DNA from 4 places in the Achromobacter sp. 1011811831 genome. Region 1 is predicted to be linked to each of the others. Evidence: predicted binding sites of a transcription regulator. Region 1 holds the regulator's gene; each other region holds the start of a gene.

Region 1 (4,207 bases):
AGCCCGCCGTCTGCCGGACGAAGGTCTGCATATAGGTGGTGAAGGTGTAGAAGGCCGCCGTGCCGCCCGCCGTCAGGCCCACCACGATGGCCACCTCGCGCGGGTACTTCAGCAGGCCGCGCAGCGAGCTGGTGCGCGGCTGGGTCTTGCTGGCGGCCTTGTAGGAGTCGGTCTCGGGCATGTCGCGCCGCATGAAGGCGGTCACGATGGCAAGCAGCGCGCCGATCACGAAGGGGATGCGCCAGCCCCAATCCACCAGCTGCTGGTGAGTCAGGAACACGTTCTGCAGCAGCAACAGCACCAGGATGGCGCTGAGCTGGCCGCCGATCAGCGTCACATACTGGAAGCTGGAATAGAAGCCGCGGTGCTCGGCGTCGGCGATCTCGGTCAGGTAGGTGGCGCTGGCGCCGTATTCCCCGCCCAGGCTCAGCCCCTCGATCACGCGCGCCAGCGCCAGCAGCGCCGGCGCCGCCAGGCCGATGGAGGCGTAGGTGGGCGTGAGGGCGATGATCAGCGAGCCCACGCACATCATGCCCACCGACACCATCAGCGACAGCCGCCGGCCGTGCCGGTCGGCGATATGCCCGAACAGCCAGCCGCCCAGCGGTCGCACGATGAAGCCGGCCGCGAACAGCGTGGCGGCGTTGAGCTGCTGGACGACGGGATCGTGCGAGGGGAAGAAGGCGGGGGCGAAGTACAGCGCGAAGGCGGTGTAGGCGTAGAAGTCGTACCACTCGACCAGGTTGCCCATGGAACCGACGAAAATGGCCTTGATGCGGCGCTTCGCGTCGGCGACATCCAGATGCGTGTGCGTCATGGCAGTCCTTGCTGCTTGCCGGAATGGGAAACGCCGGCGCGGCCGCAAGCGCGCCGCCGCCGGCATGTCCCTATATTGCTCCCGGCCGCGCGAAATTGCACGCGCCGCCGAGGCGGCATTCAGCTTGCTGTCATTTTGGGGGGCGCCCTGGACGACGCCGGGCGGGCGCTACTTGCCGCGCGGCTTGATCGGCTCGCAGGGCGCGGCCCTGTCCGTCCCGCGCGCGCCTTCGCCCAACAGGACCTGGGCGCCGCATTCCGAGCCGAACATGTTCTTGCCGTCGTGGCCCACGCCGCGCACTTCGTAGCCGGCGCGGTGCAGAGTGACCGGCTTGCTGCCGCGCGATGCGAGCAGGAACTCGTATTGCAGGTAGGCGGTGCCGCGCGCCAGCCGCGTGGAGCCCTGGGCCTCGGCGCCGCAGGTCTTGTCCAGCAGGCGGTGCTCGGGGTTGTTGTCGGCGCCGCCCAGCAGGTAGGTGACGTCGCGCGCCGCGTAGCGCACGAACAGCCGGGATTCCTCCTGGCCGCGGGCGTAGGCGGGCAGCTTGTCGGTGCCGTACTTGTACTGGTTGTAGGTGGGGCAGATGCCGCGCTCGTAGGGCGCGTAGCCCTTGCCGTCCGGGCGTGGCCGCTCGTTGGTCAGGTACAGGTAGGAAGAGGGGTTGGCGATCACGTAGCGCAGCGCCAGCCCGTCGCGGCGCAGCGGGCCGTCGACGTTGTTCAGCACGGCGTAGCGCTGCACCAGCTGCGCGCCGCCGGAATGGCCGGCCAGCACGATGCCGGCCAGCGCGGGCAGGCGCTGGCGGTCGTCCAGGCTGCGCAGCAGGTCGTCCAGGACCTGGAACGAGCTGACCGGCGCCGGCCGGCCGGCGGCCTGCACGCTGTCCTCGCCTTCTTCCCAGCTGGCCTTGCGCCAGGCGGCCATGCCGGCGAAGCCGGAATCGATGGAACCGGAAAAACGCGGCGCCAGCACCAGCGTGTCGCGCGCGCGCTCCGGATTGCGTTCCAGCAGGTCGGCCACGTATTCGTAATAGCGGTCGGCGTCGCGCTTGACGCCGTGGATCACCACCACCACCTGCTTGATGTCGGCCAGTTCGCCCTTGCCCAGCGGGCGGTTGGCGTAGACCGGGATCTTGTAGCGATGGCCCGGCTTGCCCAGCTCGACGGTCTGCCAGCGCGCCGGCTTGGCCGGCTTGGGCGCGGGCGCGGCTTCGTCGTAGTCGTAGGGATCGGGCAGGGGCGTCTGCGCGGCGGCTGCGAGCGGGGCCGCCAACGCCGCCAGCATCAGGCTGGCGGCCGGCAGGAAGGCGCGCGCGCGGCGCATGGGCGGCTTCAGCAGCTTTCTTGGCCCAGCAGCTGCTTGAGCGCAGGCTGGTCGAGGATGCGGACTTCGCGCTGGTTGATGCGGATCAGTCCGTCGCGGGCGAAGCGCGAGAACAGCCGGCTCACCGTTTCCAGCGTCAGGCCCAGGTAGTTGCCGATTTCCTCGCGGCTCATGCGCAGCACGAACTCGGTGGACGAATAGCCCAGCGAGGCATAGCGCTGCGACAGGTTCAACAGGAACGCCGCCAGGCGCTGTTCGGAACGCATCGAGCCCAGCGAGGCCAGCATCTGGTGCGAACGCGTGATCTCGCGGCTCATCAGACGGCGGAACTGCTGCTGCAGCGAGGGCAGGTGGGCGGAGACGCGGTCGACTTCATTCAGGCGAATGACACAGACTTCGGAGTCTTCCAGCGCGATGGCGGCCGACACGTGCTTGCCGTCGAGCATGCCGTCCATGCCGACGATCTCGCCGGGCAGATGGAAACCGGTGATCTGGATCTGGCCAGTCGCGTCTTCGAGCTGCGTCTTCAGGCTGCCGAAGCGCACGCCATAGACCGCATCAAGGGGGTGATCCAGCGAGTACAGCGTCTTGCCCTTTTCAAGGCGCACGCGTTCCTTCACCAGTTCGTCCAGCTTTTCTACTTCGGCGGCTGCCATGCCCACAGGCACGCACACGTGTCCCAGCATACACGTGGAGCAATGGGCGGCATCAGGGGCAACGGGGACCCGTTTTTGCATAGTGACCTCTATAGCGCCCGTCGAGCGGCGGGTAGCCGGTGCGGGCAGGAAGCTTGATGACAATTGCTATTGTAGTCCGTTGTTACTACGGGTGTCTTACCTGCGCGCGGCGTCCTTGGACATGAACGTCGCGCAAGCGTTCCCGGCGCGTCGGTGAAGGATCCAGTCCGTGACCTGGTCGACGGCCGCGATGTCGCTGGCGGCGCCCCGCAAGGCGGGATCGATCGGGTAGTACTGGCAGGACAGCTCCGCGCCGTCCGGGCCGGGCTGTGCGAGGCGCGCCAGCACGTCGCGGCGCAGGAAGCAGCCGGGCCGGCCGGGATGGTAGTCCTCGATTTCGTCCATCAAGTGGATATGGGCCGGCTCGACCTGATAGATATCTCCTAGGACGCGACGCCCGTCAGCCACGGGAATCAGGCCGGGCCAGGCGCCGAAGTCGACCAGCCGGCCCGGCACGCTGGCCGCGCCGACCCGCCGTACCGCCGGCAGGCCGCGGTCGGAGGCGGTGCGCTCCAGGTCGTTGATCTCGCCCGCGCGTAGCGTGCCGTAGACAAAAACGTATATGCTCATGATTCCTCAGGTTGCCGCACGTCGATAGAGTCCGCAAGGCCGTCAGGGTCTTGAAATTCCCTGCTCCGGCCACATATTCAGGTCATCGAGCCAGCCGGCGATGCATCGGTCAGGCTCCTCAACAAGCCAAACGACCACTATGCGATTCGACAAACTTACCACCAAGTTCCAACAGGCATTGGCGGACGCCCAGAGCCTGGCCGCCCGCAACGATCATCCCTACATAGAGCCCATACATGTGCTGTCTGCGCTGCTGTCCGATGCCGACAGCGGGGCCGGCAGCCTGCTGGCGCGCGCCGGCGTCGCCGTGAACCGGCTGCAGCCGGCCATCGAGCAGGCGCTCAAGTCCCTGCCGCAGGTGCAGGGCGACGACAACGTCCAGGTCGGCCGCGAGCTGCAGGGCGTGCTGACGCGCACCGACAAGGAAGCCGCGCGCCGCGGCGACACCTACATCGCCAGCGAGCTGTTCCTGCTGGCGCTGGCCGACGACAAGGGCCCGGCCGGCCGCATCCTGCAAGAGGCCGGCCTGCAGAAGAAGGCGCTGGAAGCCGCCATCGACGCCGTGCGCGGCGGCGAGTCGGTGTCCGCCGCCGAGGGCGAGTCCAATCGCGAGGCCCTGTCCAAGTACACGATGGACCTGACCGAGCGCGCCCGCCAGGGCAAGCTCGATCCGGTGATCGGCCGCGACGACGAGATCCGCCGCACCATCCAGATCCTGCAGCGCCGCACCAAGAACAACCCCGTGCTGATCGGCGAACCC
Region 2 (4,207 bases), on a different contig from region 1:
GTTCAGGCGACGCGTCATGCCCTTGAAGCCCAGGATGTACAGGGGCATGAAGGCCAGGAAGAAGCCGACGAACCAGCAGTAGAACGAATAGCGGCCCAGGCGCTCGTTGAGCGTGAAGCCGAAGGCCTTGGGGAACCAGTAGGTCATGCCGGCGATGCAGCCGAAAACCACGCCGCCGATGATGGTGTTGTGGAAGTGCGCGATCAGGAACAGGCTGTTGTGCAGCACGAACGACACGCCGGGGATGGCCAGCATCACGCCGGTCATGCCGCCGATGACGAACACGATCATGAAGCCCAGCGTCCACAGCACCGGCGTGGTGATGCGCAGGCGGCCGCGGTAGATGGTGAACAGCCAGTTGAAGATCTTGGCCCCGGTCGGGATCGAGATGATCATTGTCGCTATGCCGAAGAAGGCATTGACGTCGGCTCCCGCGCCCATGGTGAAGAAGTGGTGCAGCCAGACCAGGAACGACAGCACGCCGATGGCGGCCGTTGCGTAGACCATGGACTTGTAGCCGAACAGCGTCTTGCGGGCGAAGGTGGCGACCACTTCCGAGTACACGCCGAAAGCCGGCAGCACCAGGATGTAGACCTCGGGGTGGCCCCAGATCCAGATCAGGTTCACGTACATCATGACGTTGCCGCCCATGTCGTTCGTGAAGAAGTGCGTGCCCAGGTAGCGGTCGGCGGTCAGCAGCGCGAGCGTGGCGGCCAGCACGGGGAAGGCGGCGACGATCAGGACGTTGGTGACCAGCGAGGTCCAGGTGAAGATCGGCATCTTCATCAGGCTCATGCCCGGCGCGCGCATGCGCAGGATGGTCACGATGAAGTTGATGCCGGAAAGCGTGGTCCCCAGGCCGGATATCTGCAAGGCCCAGATGTAGTAGTCCACCCCGACGCTAGGGCTGTAGTCCAGCCCGGACAGCGGCGGATAGGCCAGCCAGCCGGTGGCGGCGAACTCGCCCACGAACAGCGAGACCATCATCAGCACGACGCCGGCGCCGAACAGCCAGAAGCTCAGCGAGTTCAGGAACGGGTAGGCCACGTCGCGGGCGCCGATCTGCAGCGGCACCACGATGTTCATCAGCCCGGTGATGAAGGGCATCGCCATGAAGAAGATCATGATGACGCCGTGGGCGGTGAAGATCTGGTCGTAGTGGTGCGGAGGCAGGAAGCCGGCGGAATCGGCCGAGGCCACCGCCAGCTGGGTGCGCATCATGATGGCGTCGGCGAAGCCGCGCAGCAGCATGATCAGGGCGACGATGATGTACATCACGCCGATGCGCTTGTGGTCGACGGAGGTCAGCCATTCCGTCCACAGGTACTTCCACTTGCCGAAGTAGGTGATGGCGCCGAAGAGCGCGAGGCCCCCCAGGCACACGGCGGCCAGCGTAACCATGACGATGGGTTCATGGTACGGAATGGCCTCTAGGGTGAGTTTCCCGAACATTGTCAGTTGATTCCTGCGATCAGATTATTCGACGTGGGGGTGCACGTGGCGTCTTCCACGCCTGCCATCTTGGACATGGTCTTGCCCAGGATGAAATCGAACATGGCGGGCGGCACCGAGGCGTATTTCACGACCGGGTTGCGCTCGCTGCGCTTGGTCAGCTCCTGGTAGACCTCGGGCGTCAGCGCCTGGGGCGCGGCCTTGGCTTGCTTGACCCATTCGTCGAAGCCTTCCTGCGAGGTGGCGATGGCCTTGAAGCGCATGCCGGAGAAGCCGCCGCCGCTGTAGTTGGCGGAAATGCCGGCGTAGGTGCCGGGTTCGCGCGCGTTCAGGTGCAGCTTGGTTTCCATGCCCGCCATCGAATAGATCTGGCTGCCGAGCTGGGGAATGAAGAACGAGTTCATCACCGAGGCCGAGGTGATGCGGAAGTTCACCGGCACGTCCACGGGGAAGGCGATCTCATTGACCGTCGCGATGTCGTAGTCGGGGTAGATGAAGAGCCACTTCCAGTCCAGCGACACCACCTCGATGGTGACCGGCTTGTGCTCCGACACCAGGGGCTTGTACGGGTCCAGCGCATGGGTCGAACGCCAGGTGATCACGGCCAGGATCGTGACGATGATCAGGGGAACGGTCCAGACCACGACCTCGATGGCGGTGGAGTGGGCCCACTTGGGCTGGTAAACGGCTTTGGTGTTGGACGCGCGGTATTTCCAGGCGAAGCCCACAATCATGAAAAGGACGGGAATCACGACGATGAGCATGAGCCCGGTGGCCGTGAGCAGGAGCGTCTTTTCCTGGGCGCCAATGTCTCCCTTGGGGGAGAGGATTTCCATGTTGCAGCCGCCAAGCAGCATGACCGCGCCGACGCCGAGAATGCGCGTAAGGGTCGCAAGGAGGGGGTGTTTCACGTACAGCCTTGGATGGAAGGTGGAAGATGCTGCAGCGCAGCAGACGGTATGCTGCGAGGCAGCAACCTCCATCCTATCGACTTGATCTGGGTCAAGCCTGCGACGAATGGTCGCATTGCCCTGGGTGGCGCCAGCCCCATATTGCGGGATTCAGGGTTTTCCCAGGGAGCGGCGCGGCTGTAGCGACGGTGGATGGGTGCGACGATATGTCGCACCTGCACAAATCAATCCAGCAACACTTCGCGTTCCGGCCCCGGTTTCTTGGCCAGCTTGCGCTGCAGGGAGCGCCGGTGCATGCCCAGCAGGCGGGCGGCGGCCGAGACGTTGCCGCCGGTTTCGTGCAGCGCCTGGTGGATATGTTCCCATTCCAGCCGGTGCAGCGGGGTCATGGTGGCCTCGATCTCGACGCTTTCCGGCTTCACCAGGCCCAGGGTGCGCAGGATCATGGGGGCGGTGGCCGGCTTGGGCAGGTAGTCGTCGGCGCCGCGCTTGATCGCCTCGACCGCCGTGGCCACGCTGGCGTAGCCGGTGACCAGCAGGATCCGCATGTCGGCGCGCAGCGCACGAAGGGGACGGATCAGGGTCAGGCCCGAGTCCTCGCCCAGGCGCAGGTCCACCAGGGCGAAGGCCGGCCGGATCTCCTCGGCCACGCGCAGCGCCTCGGCGATGCCGGTGGCGGTGCGGGTTTCCAGGCCGCGACGCGAAAGGCTGCGCTGCAGGGTGCGCACATACAGCTCGTCGTCGTCGATCAGCAGGCCAAGGTCGGTAGGGTTCATAGTCAGGTCCCGGAAGTGCCGAGAGGCAGATAGAAACGGATGCGGGTGCCCCCGTCTTCGGCGGCCGTCATGGTCATTTCGCCGCCCAGCTGCTCGACCGTGGCGTGCGACAGCGCCAGGCCCACGCCCAGGCCGCCCGGCTTGCCGCTGTTGAACAGGCTGGTGGCCGGCAGCAGGGTCTGGTCGGGATCGAAGCCCTGGCCGTAGTCCCGCACCTCGCCCCGCAGGGCACCGTAGCCATATTCCAGATGCAGGTCCACGCGCGGCGCGCCGGCGGCTTCGCCGGCGTCGGCGGCATTGTTCAGCAGCGCCTGCAGCAGGTGGGCGATGGCCGGATCCACCCGCAGGCTGGACGGCAGGCTGCCAGAGCGCTGCAGGTCGATGGTGGGCCGGATCAGGCGCCACTGGCCCACCACCCGGACCAGGTCCACGGCGGTTGGGACAGCCAGATTGCGGATGCGTTCCCGGCACAGCGCCAGCAGCTGGCTCAGCGTGGCCACGTCGGCGCGCAGGTCGGGATCCTTGACCTCGGCGGAGATCTCGTCGGCCAGCAGGGTCATGGTGGCCAGCGGCGTGTTCAGTTCGTGGGCCATCGCGGCGGCGTGCGTGGCCAGGGCCACGATGCCTTCATTGCGGGTGAAGCGCTCGCGCAGCCTGGCCAGCTCGCGCTCGCGGGCGCGCAGGTCGGCCGCCATGCGGGTCGAGAACACCAGCACCACCACCACGGAAATCAGGAAGTTGGCGCCCAGGCCCCACAGCAGCAGGGTGTGCGCGTCGATGCCGCCCTGCAGCGGCCGGCCGAACAGCGCGGCCAGCACATAGCCGCTGATGCCGGCCACGGCGGCGGCCAGCGCCCAGTTGCGCGGCAGCGCCAGCGCGGCCAGCGCCGTCAGGATCAGGAACATCATGCCGAACGGATTGCCGATGCCGCCGCTCCAGCCCACCATCCAGGCCAGTACCGCCATGTCGACCAGCAGGTGGGCGAAGGCCGTCACGTGGGACAGGTCGCGGCTGTGCCGCAGGCGCAGGATGGCATAGAGGTTGAAGCCGATCAGCACGCCCACGCCG
Region 3 (4,207 bases), on a different contig from region 1:
GGCCGGACAGGCCGGTGATCTCCGCCGGGCCGTAGCCGCACAGGCAGGCCACGGGCATGCCATGGATATTGCCGGTGGGCGTGAGCGCGTGGGTGTTGAAGTCGGCATGCGCGTCCAGCCACAGCACCCGCAGTTTCTTGCCGCTGTCGCGGCAGTGGCGCGACACGGCGCTGATCGAGCCGATGCCCAGGCAGTGGTCGCCGCCCAGCAGGATGGGCAGCTTGCCTTGCCGCAGTTCGGCATATACCGCATCGTGGACCGCGCGGTTCCAGGCGGCCACTTCGGCCAGATGGCGGTAGCCGTCGACGGGAGGCTGCCACGGATTGGCCGGGCCATACAGATTGCCACGGTCCTCGACCTCGAAGCCCTGCGCCTCGATGACGGGGCCCAGGCCGGCGACGCGCAGGGCTTCCGGTCCCATGGAGGCGCCGCGCGCGCCGGCGCCGATGTCGGTGGGCGCGCCGATCAGCGCGATGCTGCGAGGCAGGGTAGGGGTGGTCGGCTTGGCGGTTTTCTGCACGTGGCGGACTCCGGAAAGGAAAGACAGAATCAGGCGGCGCAAGAAGCCGCCGCCAGCGCGGCGCGGGCCGGCATGGTGGACACATCTTAGCGCCGTCGCGCCCGCGCCCGCATTGCCATGGCGTGACAGAGGGCATTGCCACGGCAATGCGGGCGTTTGGGGCACAATGGACCGAAAGCCGGCAGCGCTGGCGCCCATTTTTTCATATTCATGCCCATGATCCGCTTGTTCCCGCCCCTTCTTTCCTTCCTGCGGCCCCGTCTTGCGGTCGCGCTGGCGCTGGCCGCCATGGCTTGCGCGCTTCCCGCCGCGGCCCAGCAGAAGCCGCTGCGCATCGGCGTGGTTCCGGCCCTGGCCAACGAGGCGACCGAGAAAGCCATCGCGTTGGCCGCCCAGCAGGGGCTGGAGGTCAAGCTGGTGGAGTTCAATGACTGGGTGCTGCCCAATATCGCGGTGGCCGATGGCTCGGTGGATGCCAATTTCTTCCAGCACGAGCCGTTCCTGCAGGTGTTCAATGTGCGCCGAGGCGTGAACTTGGTGCCGATCGCCTATGGCTATTCGACCATCATCGGTCTGTATTCCAAGAAGCTGAAGCGGGGCGAGCCGCTGCCCGAGGGCGCCACCGTCGCGGTGCCGAACGATCCAGTCAACACGGGCCGAGCCTTGCTGCTGCTGCAGTCCATGGGACTGATCGGCCTGAAGCCCGGCGTGGGCAACATGGCGGCGGTGGAAGACGTGAGGCTCAATCCCAAGCGCCTGAAACTCGTGCCTGTCGAAGGCGCGCAATCGGCCCGCACCTTCGATGACGTGACGGCTTCGGTCACGTATCCCTCCTTCGCCAGGCAGGCCGGCCTGAGCGATCAGGACTGCCTGGGTTTCGACAATAACAGCCCCGATTCCGTTCGCCGCTACGCGATCCGCTGGGTCACCACGCCCGAGCGCGCCAACGATCCGAGGCTGCTGAAGTTCATCGCCATCTATCAGGGCTCGCCCGAGGTCAAGGCCACGCTGCGGCGGCTGTATGGTGACCTGATCGACTTTCCCTGGTAGCGTGGCGTGGCAGGGCAGCCGCGTCCAGGCCTGCTCGCCAACAACAAAAAGCCCCTGCATGCGCAGGGGCTCGGGAGCAGCTGGCAGTCGCTCAGTGCGAGAACATGATCGGCACGGTCATGGTCTTCAGGATCGAGGCGGTCGCGCCGCCCATGGCCCACTCCCTGAGCTTGCTGTGACCATAGGCGCCCATGACGATCAGGTCAGCGCTGTAGTCGGCCGCCGCGTTGAGGATGGTGCTGCCCACGCCCACACCCTTGATGTCGCGGCGCACATGCTCGGGCCGGGGCATGCCCTGGGCTTCGCAGTAGCTGGCCAGGTCGTCGAAGCTGGCCGATCCGGCGCCCCGCGTGGCCGCGCCTTCGTCCATCGTCAGCACGACCAGGTGGTCCGCCATGCGCAGGACCGGCGCGGCATCCGCCAGCGCGCGGGCCGATTCGCGGCTGCCGTCCCAGCAATACAGCACGCGCTCGCCGATCACCGGAAAATGTCCGCTGGACGGCACGACCAGGACCGGCCGGCCGGCGGTCAGCAGGGTCTGCTCGACGAATTCGTTCTCATGGGCGGCCTCGACATCGTCGCGGTTCAGCTGGCTGACGATGATCAGGTCGCTGACGCGTCCTTGCTGCGCCACGCAGGCGCTGGGCGAGGTGTCGTCGCTGCGGACCTGGGCGGGGATGTCCGCCTGCGAAGCCGCCGCCAGGAACGCATTCTGGACGGTGTCGCGGCCTTGCGCCTGCAAGTCCTTCATGACATTCAGCGCCCGCGACATCAGCACCGATTCGCCGTAGTAGTACTGCGGCGGGGCGGAGGTGGCGTAGATGCCGACCAGTTCCGCCTGATGGCGTTTGGCCAGGCTGATGGCTGCCTGGGTGCGGCGCTTGCAGTCGAAACCATGGTCCAGATGGACGGAAATGCGGCGGTACATAGAGCCTCCTGAGTGAACTTGCGTTGGCTCTATCGTTGCGCGTTCGCGCCGGCCGGCGCTTGACGCACGTCAAGCCGGCCTCAGTTTGCCCCTTCCTGCGCAAGTCCTAGGCTTGCTGCAGCTTGTCGCGCAGCTGTTGGACCTGCCGCGCCTGGCGGGCGATGCGTTCCAGGGGTTCCGGCAGGCCGGGCTGCGCCTGGCCCACCGCCAGCGGCACCGGCATGACCCGGCCGCCGGGTTCCGGTTCGCCGTCGCGCGGGTGCAGGGCCCGCGCCAGGGTCTCGCCATAGTCGCGCAGCGCGGATGCCGCCTCGCTGTCCACAGGCAGGGCGGGCTGGATTTCCAGCACGGTGCCGGCGGCGGTCACCCGGCGCATGGCGTTGAGCAGGGTTTCGGCCGTGTCGACCTTGCTGTCGCGATGCAGGGGGTTCTGCTGCAGCCGTTCCAGCGACGCCTGGGCATTGTCGGCCGCCAGGCAGGCCTGCCGGCGCAGTTCGACGATGCGGCGTGGCGAGTCCGCCTGTTCGCCGCTTTTCTCCCGGATGAGCGCCAGCACATAATCGGCGTGTCGTTGCAGCGCGCGCGCCAGCGCGCCGGCCAGTTCGCGGGGCGCCTTCTCCGGCCACAGCAGAAAGCCGATCAGCAGCGCCAGCGCGGCGCCCAGCACGCTGTTGAAGGCGCGCAGCGCGGCCAGTTCCGGTTCGTGCAGGTCCGGCTGCTGGATATGGCTGACCAGCACGAACTGCGAGGTCAGGAAAAATGTGAACAGCGCGTAGTTCACCGTGCGCGCGGCAAACGTACCCAGCGCGATCGGCAGCACGGCCAGCGCGACGGAAAGCGGCGTGCTCAGCAGCAGGCCCAGCAAGGAGGCGCCGATCGCGCCCGCGACGCTGCCCAGCACGCGTTCCACGGTGCGCTGCCAGGTGGCGGCGAAATAGGGTTGCAGGATGAAGACCAGGGTCAGCGACATCCAGTAGCCGTGGTTGACGGCGAAGCTGCGCGACAAGGCGACGGCCAGCGTGGCGCCGATGCCCACGCGCAAGGCATGGCGCAGGGCGTCCGACTCCAGCCGCAGATTCTGGCGCAGCGTGTTCCAGGCTTGCCGCGCCGGCGCGGCGGCCGAGCCGGATGCCGCGCCGGTCGGCAGCTCGGCGGCATCGAACAGCGCCTGCCGGACGGACTGGGCGGACTGCTGCAGCCGGTCCAGCACCGGAATGACGCTTGCCAGCTCGGGTGCGTGCGCGAGCGCGGGGCCGCGCAATTCACGCAGATCGGCGCCGTAGCGTTCCAGCCGCTCGCGCAGGCGATCCGCCTGGCGCGCGTCGGCGGCGTCCGATGTGCCGGCGATGGCATTGCATATGCTGGCGTAGCGGTGCAAGGCGTGGCACAGGTGAGCGCCGGCATTGCGTCCCTGCCAGCGAGGCGCGTTCGATTCGAGCAGGTCGGCGGCGGCGACCAGGGCGATGAAACTGTCCTCGGCCCGGTCGAGCAGGTAATACAGCTGCCGCGCGCGGGTGCGGCGCGAGGGACGTGCGCCTTGCACTTCGCCGATGCGGTTACGCGCCGCCTCCAGCGCGGCCCGCAGCGCGGCGCGCTGAGAGCGGGACACGGCGCTCCATGCCGGCGCGCCAGTCTCGGGGCGCAGGCCGGAATACATGCCCGCCAGCGCGTCGGCGAAATCGGCCAGCCCGCGATAGCAATGGGCCACG
Region 4 (4,207 bases), on a different contig from region 1:
ACGAACGGGCCGTAACCCACCACTGGCTCGTCGATCGGCTCGCCCGACAGCACCAGGAAGACGGCGTCGTTGTTGGCCTCGACCGTGATGTCCTCGCCGTCCCTCGAGAACAGCGCCAGCTGCGCATCGCGCGCCACCGATGCGCCGTTGACCAGCAGCGTGCCGCGCAGCACCACCAGCATGCTGTTGCGGCCCGAGGCGAGCGGAAAGCGCGCCGACTTGCCAGCCGCCAGCCGCACGTCCCACACATCCATCGGCGTATGGGTGCGCGCCGGCCCGGCGTGGCCCGCATAGCTGCCGGCGATCACGCGCAGCGTGCCGGCGCCGTCGGGCAGGTCCACGGACGGGATCTCGGCGGCCAGGATGCCCTGGTAGCCGGCCGGCCCCATCTTGTCCTTGGCGGGCAGGTTGACCCACAGCTGCACCATTTCCAGTTCGCCGCCCTGGCGCGTGAACGCGTCGGAATGGAATTCCTCGTGCAGGATGCCCGAGGCGGCAGTCATCCACTGCACGTCGCCGGGACCGATGACGCCGCCGTTGCCGGCGGAGTCGCGGTGCTCGACCTCGCCGCTGTAGACGATGGTCACGGTTTCGAAGCCGCGATGCGGGTGCTGGCCCACGCCGCGCGGACGCTCAGCCGGCTCGAAATGCGCCGGGCCGGCATAGTCCAGCAGCAGGAAGGGGCTGGTGGCCTTGTCCTGGTCGTTGTACGAGAACAGCGAGCGCACCGGAAAGCCGTCGCCCACCCAGTGGGGACGGGGGCTGGCGTGCAGGCCGAGGATCTTCTTCATGGTGTCAGTTCCTGTTGCGCGGCCCCTGCGGGGCCGTTCGTCATGAGTAAGAAGATAAGGGCGGCCCGGGCATTGCGGTAGTGCCGCCGTTGGCAAGCACCGTTCCATCCATCGGACGATCACGGGCGCGGCATCGCGCATCGGGTTTCCAGCGTCCGGCAATCGGCCTCCGCGAACGGCGCGCTATCCTTGCGGCATGAAAAAGACAGACAGCGCCCCTGCCGCCGAGCGGCCCGCCAGCCAGGCCGCGCGCCGCGCGCGGGACGGCGTGGCGCCGGCGGACGCGCCGGTCCTGCAAGGCTTCGCCCCGGTGACGGCGCCGCACGCCAGGGTGCTGGTGCTGGGTTCCATGCCCGGCGCCATCTCGCTGCGCCAGGGGCGCTATTACGCGCATCCGCGCAACGCCTTCTGGCCGATCGCGGCCGAGATCCTGGGCTTCGATCCGGCGCTGGACTATGCCCTGCGGCTGGAGCGGTTGACGCGGGCCGGCGTGGCCTTGTGGGACGTGCTACAAGGCTGCGAGCGCGAAGGCAGCCTGGACGCCGACATCCGCAACGCGGTGCCCAACGATTTCGCCGGCTTCCTGCGCGCGCATCCGCAGCTGCGCCGCGTCTGCCTGAACGGCGGCAAGGCCGCCAGCCTGTTCCGGCGCCAGGTGCTGCCAGCGCTGCCGGCCGCGCTGGCCGACCGGCTCGTCTGCCTGGACCTGCCGTCGACCAGCCCGGCGCATGCCGCCATCAGCTATGAGCAGAAGCTGGCCGCCTGGCGACCCGGCTTGAGTCTGCCCGCCGGGCAGGGCTGAACGCCCACGCCCGTTCCTTTTCGCCAGGCGGATGGCGCCGCCCGCCGTCGCCTGTCGCGCGTGGCCGTCACACCTCATCCGTCTCCCGTCTCCCGTCTCCGGGCATTCGCGAGCGTCCACGTGCGTCCAGGCGTGGCCGGACTGCGTTTTCCCCGACATTCCGTCCCTGAATTGATCCAGGTCAACGCTCTATATAACTCCGGGTGATAAGTTAATTCCTACAACTAGCTGAAAGCACGGAGAAGCATATGCGTACCCCCCCAAGCCCCCCGGAAACCCCTCTCCCGGGCAAGCGAGGCTTCCTGAAGGGATTGCTCGGGCTGGGGGCCGCGGCCACCGTCATACCGATACACGCCGAGGCCATGCCCGGCATCAACGGCCAGCCGCCTCGGCGGCCGGGCATGGCCGGCAAGCGCTATGGCATGCTGGTGGACATGCGCAAGTGCATCGGCTGCCAGTCCTGTACGGTCAGCTGTTCGCTGGAGAACCAGCCGCCGATTGGGCAGTTCCGCACCACCGTGCTGCAGTACGAGGTCGTGCCCGACCAGGGGCAGGCCGCCATGGTCATGCTGCCGCGCCTGTGCAACCACTGCGACAACCCGCCCTGTGTGCCGGTCTGTCCGGTGCAGGCCACCTTCCAGCGCGAGGACGGCATCGTGCTGGTCGACAACGAGCGCTGCGTGGGCTGCGCCTATTGCGTGCAGGCCTGTCCGTATGACGCGCGCTTCATCAATCACGAGACCCAGACCGCCGACAAGTGCACGTTCTGCGAGCACCGGCTGGAGGTCGGCCTGCTGCCGGCCTGCGTGGAAAGCTGCGTGGGCGGCGCGCGCATCATCGGCGACCTGAACGATCCGGACAGCGCGATCTCGCGCCTGATGGCCGAGAACAAGGCCGACATCAAGGTGCTCAAGCCCGAGATGAAGACCGATCCGCACGTCTATTACATCGGGCTGCCCGACGCGTTCGTGCATCAGGTGGACGGGCAGGGCGGCGTGCGCCTGGCCGGCGGACATTGAGACGGGAAGGGGATTTTCATGCAGATTTCTGAATTGCTCACGCCGGTCTACGACGCCGCCTGGCTACCCTGGGCCGTGCAGTATTTCTTCCTGGTCGGCATCAGCGCCACGACGGCGCTGACGGCGGCCTTCGCGGCCTTTGGCCGGCCCGGCTCGCCGGCGCGGCGGCTGCTGCCGTCGGCGGTGGCGGTGCTGCTGGTCAGCGCCATCGCCGCGCCCATCTCGCTGCTGGCCGACCTGCACCAGCCGGGCCGCTTCTGGCATTTCTACGCGCATGCCACGCCCTGGTCGTGGATGTGGCTGGGCGCCTTGCTGCTGCCCTGCTTCGTGGGGCTGGCCGTGCTGTTCGGCGCGGCCTGGTGGTGGGGCCGCACGGGCCTGATGCGCCTGCTGGGCGTGGCGCTGGCCCTGTCGGCCGTGTCCATCCTGGTCTACACCGGCGCCGAGGTCATGGTGCTGCGCTCGCGGCCGCTGTGGCACACGGTGTTCCTGCCGGTGAACTTCGCGCTGACCGCCTGGCTGGGCGCGCTGGGCGCCATGTTCCTGGTGGCGCGCTGGCTGCCCGGCGGGCTCAAGGCGCTGCCGGTGGACATGCTGCGCCAGCTCAGCCTGAGCGCGGTGGTGCTGATGGCGCTGGGCGCGGGGGCCTGGGCCGTGCTGGGCCTGCTGGGCGTGGACCCGTCGTTCGAGGCCGCGCTGCGCCTGTTCCGCGAATTCCCGATCTGGCGCATCAGCCTGGCCGGCGCGGTCGCCACGGGCTTCTGCATCGTCGGCCTGCTGCAGAAGCCGGCCCGCGTGCTGGCCACGCCGCTGGCCTCGGGCGCGCTGGCGCTGACCATGCTGGCGGCGGCCTGGATCTTCCGCTGGGTGGTGTTCATGAGCGTGCAGGGCGTGCCCAAGTATGGCGCCGGCCTGTACCTGTACGACATGCCCTGGGGCAGCGACGGGCTGCTGGGCATGGCGGGCGTGCTGGGTCTGTGCGTGGCGCTGGTCGCGGCGGTGACTTACGCGCTGGAACTGTTCCCGGCCCGCGACCGCGGCGTGTCGGCCTGAGCCGGCGGCAGCAAGGATTGAGGAAAGAGTAGCTATGGACAAGCAACACGAAGACGACAAGACCGGCAAGCCCGGCATGGCGCAGGATGCGCCGGAATCGACCCAGGAACAGCCGCGCGACGAAGCCCGGCGCAAGCTGATGCTGCGCGGCGGCGTGGTGGCGGGCGGCATGGCCGCGTTCGCCGCCGGCTACGGCGAGACGGTGGTCAAGGCCGTCAAGGGCCTGGCGCAGGGCACGGCCGGCGCGCCCACGGCGCATGCGGTGCGCGGCAATTCGCTGACGCCCGAATTCCGCATCGACCCGGTCTCCGGCGTGCTGAGCGCCCAGCCGGGACAGACGGTCAGCCCGTCGAGCTGCCTGGGCTGCTGGACGCAGTGCGGCGTGCGCCTGCGCGTGGACGCCAAGGAAAACCGCATCCTGCGCGTGGCCGGCAATCCCTATCATCCGCTGGCCACCACGCGTCCGGCCGCCATGGAGACGCCGGTGCGCGAGGTCTACGCGCAGCTGGGCGGCGACAACGGCCTGGAAGGCCGCGCCACGT

Evidence for each region. The regulator FNR, encoded in region 1, switches genes on or off when oxygen is low (the NO sensors DNR and NnrR bind a similar motif). The targets are predictions, from matches to a motif close to TTGATNNNNATCAA.
Region 2: the regulator FNR is predicted to act here: its motif matches at 2,445-2,458, upstream of cyoA (ubiquinol oxidase subunit II).
Region 3: the regulator FNR is predicted to act here: its motif matches at 2,558-2,571, upstream of AC6LJ9_RS10130 (universal stress protein).
Region 4: the regulator FNR is predicted to act here: its motif matches at 1,765-1,778, upstream of dsrO (sulfate reduction electron transfer complex DsrMKJOP subunit DsrO).

The regions. Positions count from the first base shown of each region.
Region 1 covers NZ_JCBANG010000089.1:5,898-10,104, forward strand. The annotation lists gene AC6LJ9_RS25250 (MFS transporter) at 1-817, opposite strand, end outside; gene AC6LJ9_RS25255 (hypothetical protein) at 986-2,140, opposite strand; gene fnr (fumarate/nitrate reduction transcriptional regulator Fnr) at 2,149-2,877, opposite strand; gene AC6LJ9_RS25265 (gamma-glutamylcyclotransferase family protein) at 2,974-3,447, opposite strand; gene clpB (ATP-dependent chaperone ClpB) at 3,587-4,207, shown strand, end outside.
Region 2 covers NZ_JCBANG010000127.1:5,114-9,320, reverse strand. The annotation lists gene cyoB (cytochrome o ubiquinol oxidase subunit I) at 1-1,452, opposite strand, end outside; gene cyoA (ubiquinol oxidase subunit II) at 1,455-2,363, opposite strand; gene AC6LJ9_RS28445 (response regulator transcription factor) at 2,588-3,139, opposite strand; gene AC6LJ9_RS28440 (HAMP domain-containing histidine kinase) at 3,142-4,207, opposite strand, start outside.
Region 3 covers NZ_JCBANG010000019.1:15,122-19,328, forward strand. The annotation lists gene rocF (arginase) at 1-520, opposite strand, end outside; gene AC6LJ9_RS10125 (MetQ/NlpA family ABC transporter substrate-binding protein) at 737-1,570, shown strand; gene AC6LJ9_RS10130 (universal stress protein) at 1,662-2,498, opposite strand; gene AC6LJ9_RS10135 (FUSC family protein) at 2,605-4,207, opposite strand, start outside.
Region 4 covers NZ_JCBANG010000010.1:80,579-84,785, reverse strand. The annotation lists gene AC6LJ9_RS06335 (pirin family protein) at 1-791, opposite strand, end outside; gene AC6LJ9_RS06330 (DNA-deoxyinosine glycosylase) at 988-1,593, shown strand; gene dsrO (sulfate reduction electron transfer complex DsrMKJOP subunit DsrO) at 1,842-2,612, shown strand; gene nrfD (NrfD/PsrC family molybdoenzyme membrane anchor subunit) at 2,631-3,665, shown strand; gene AC6LJ9_RS06315 (tetrathionate reductase subunit A) at 3,742-4,207, shown strand, end outside.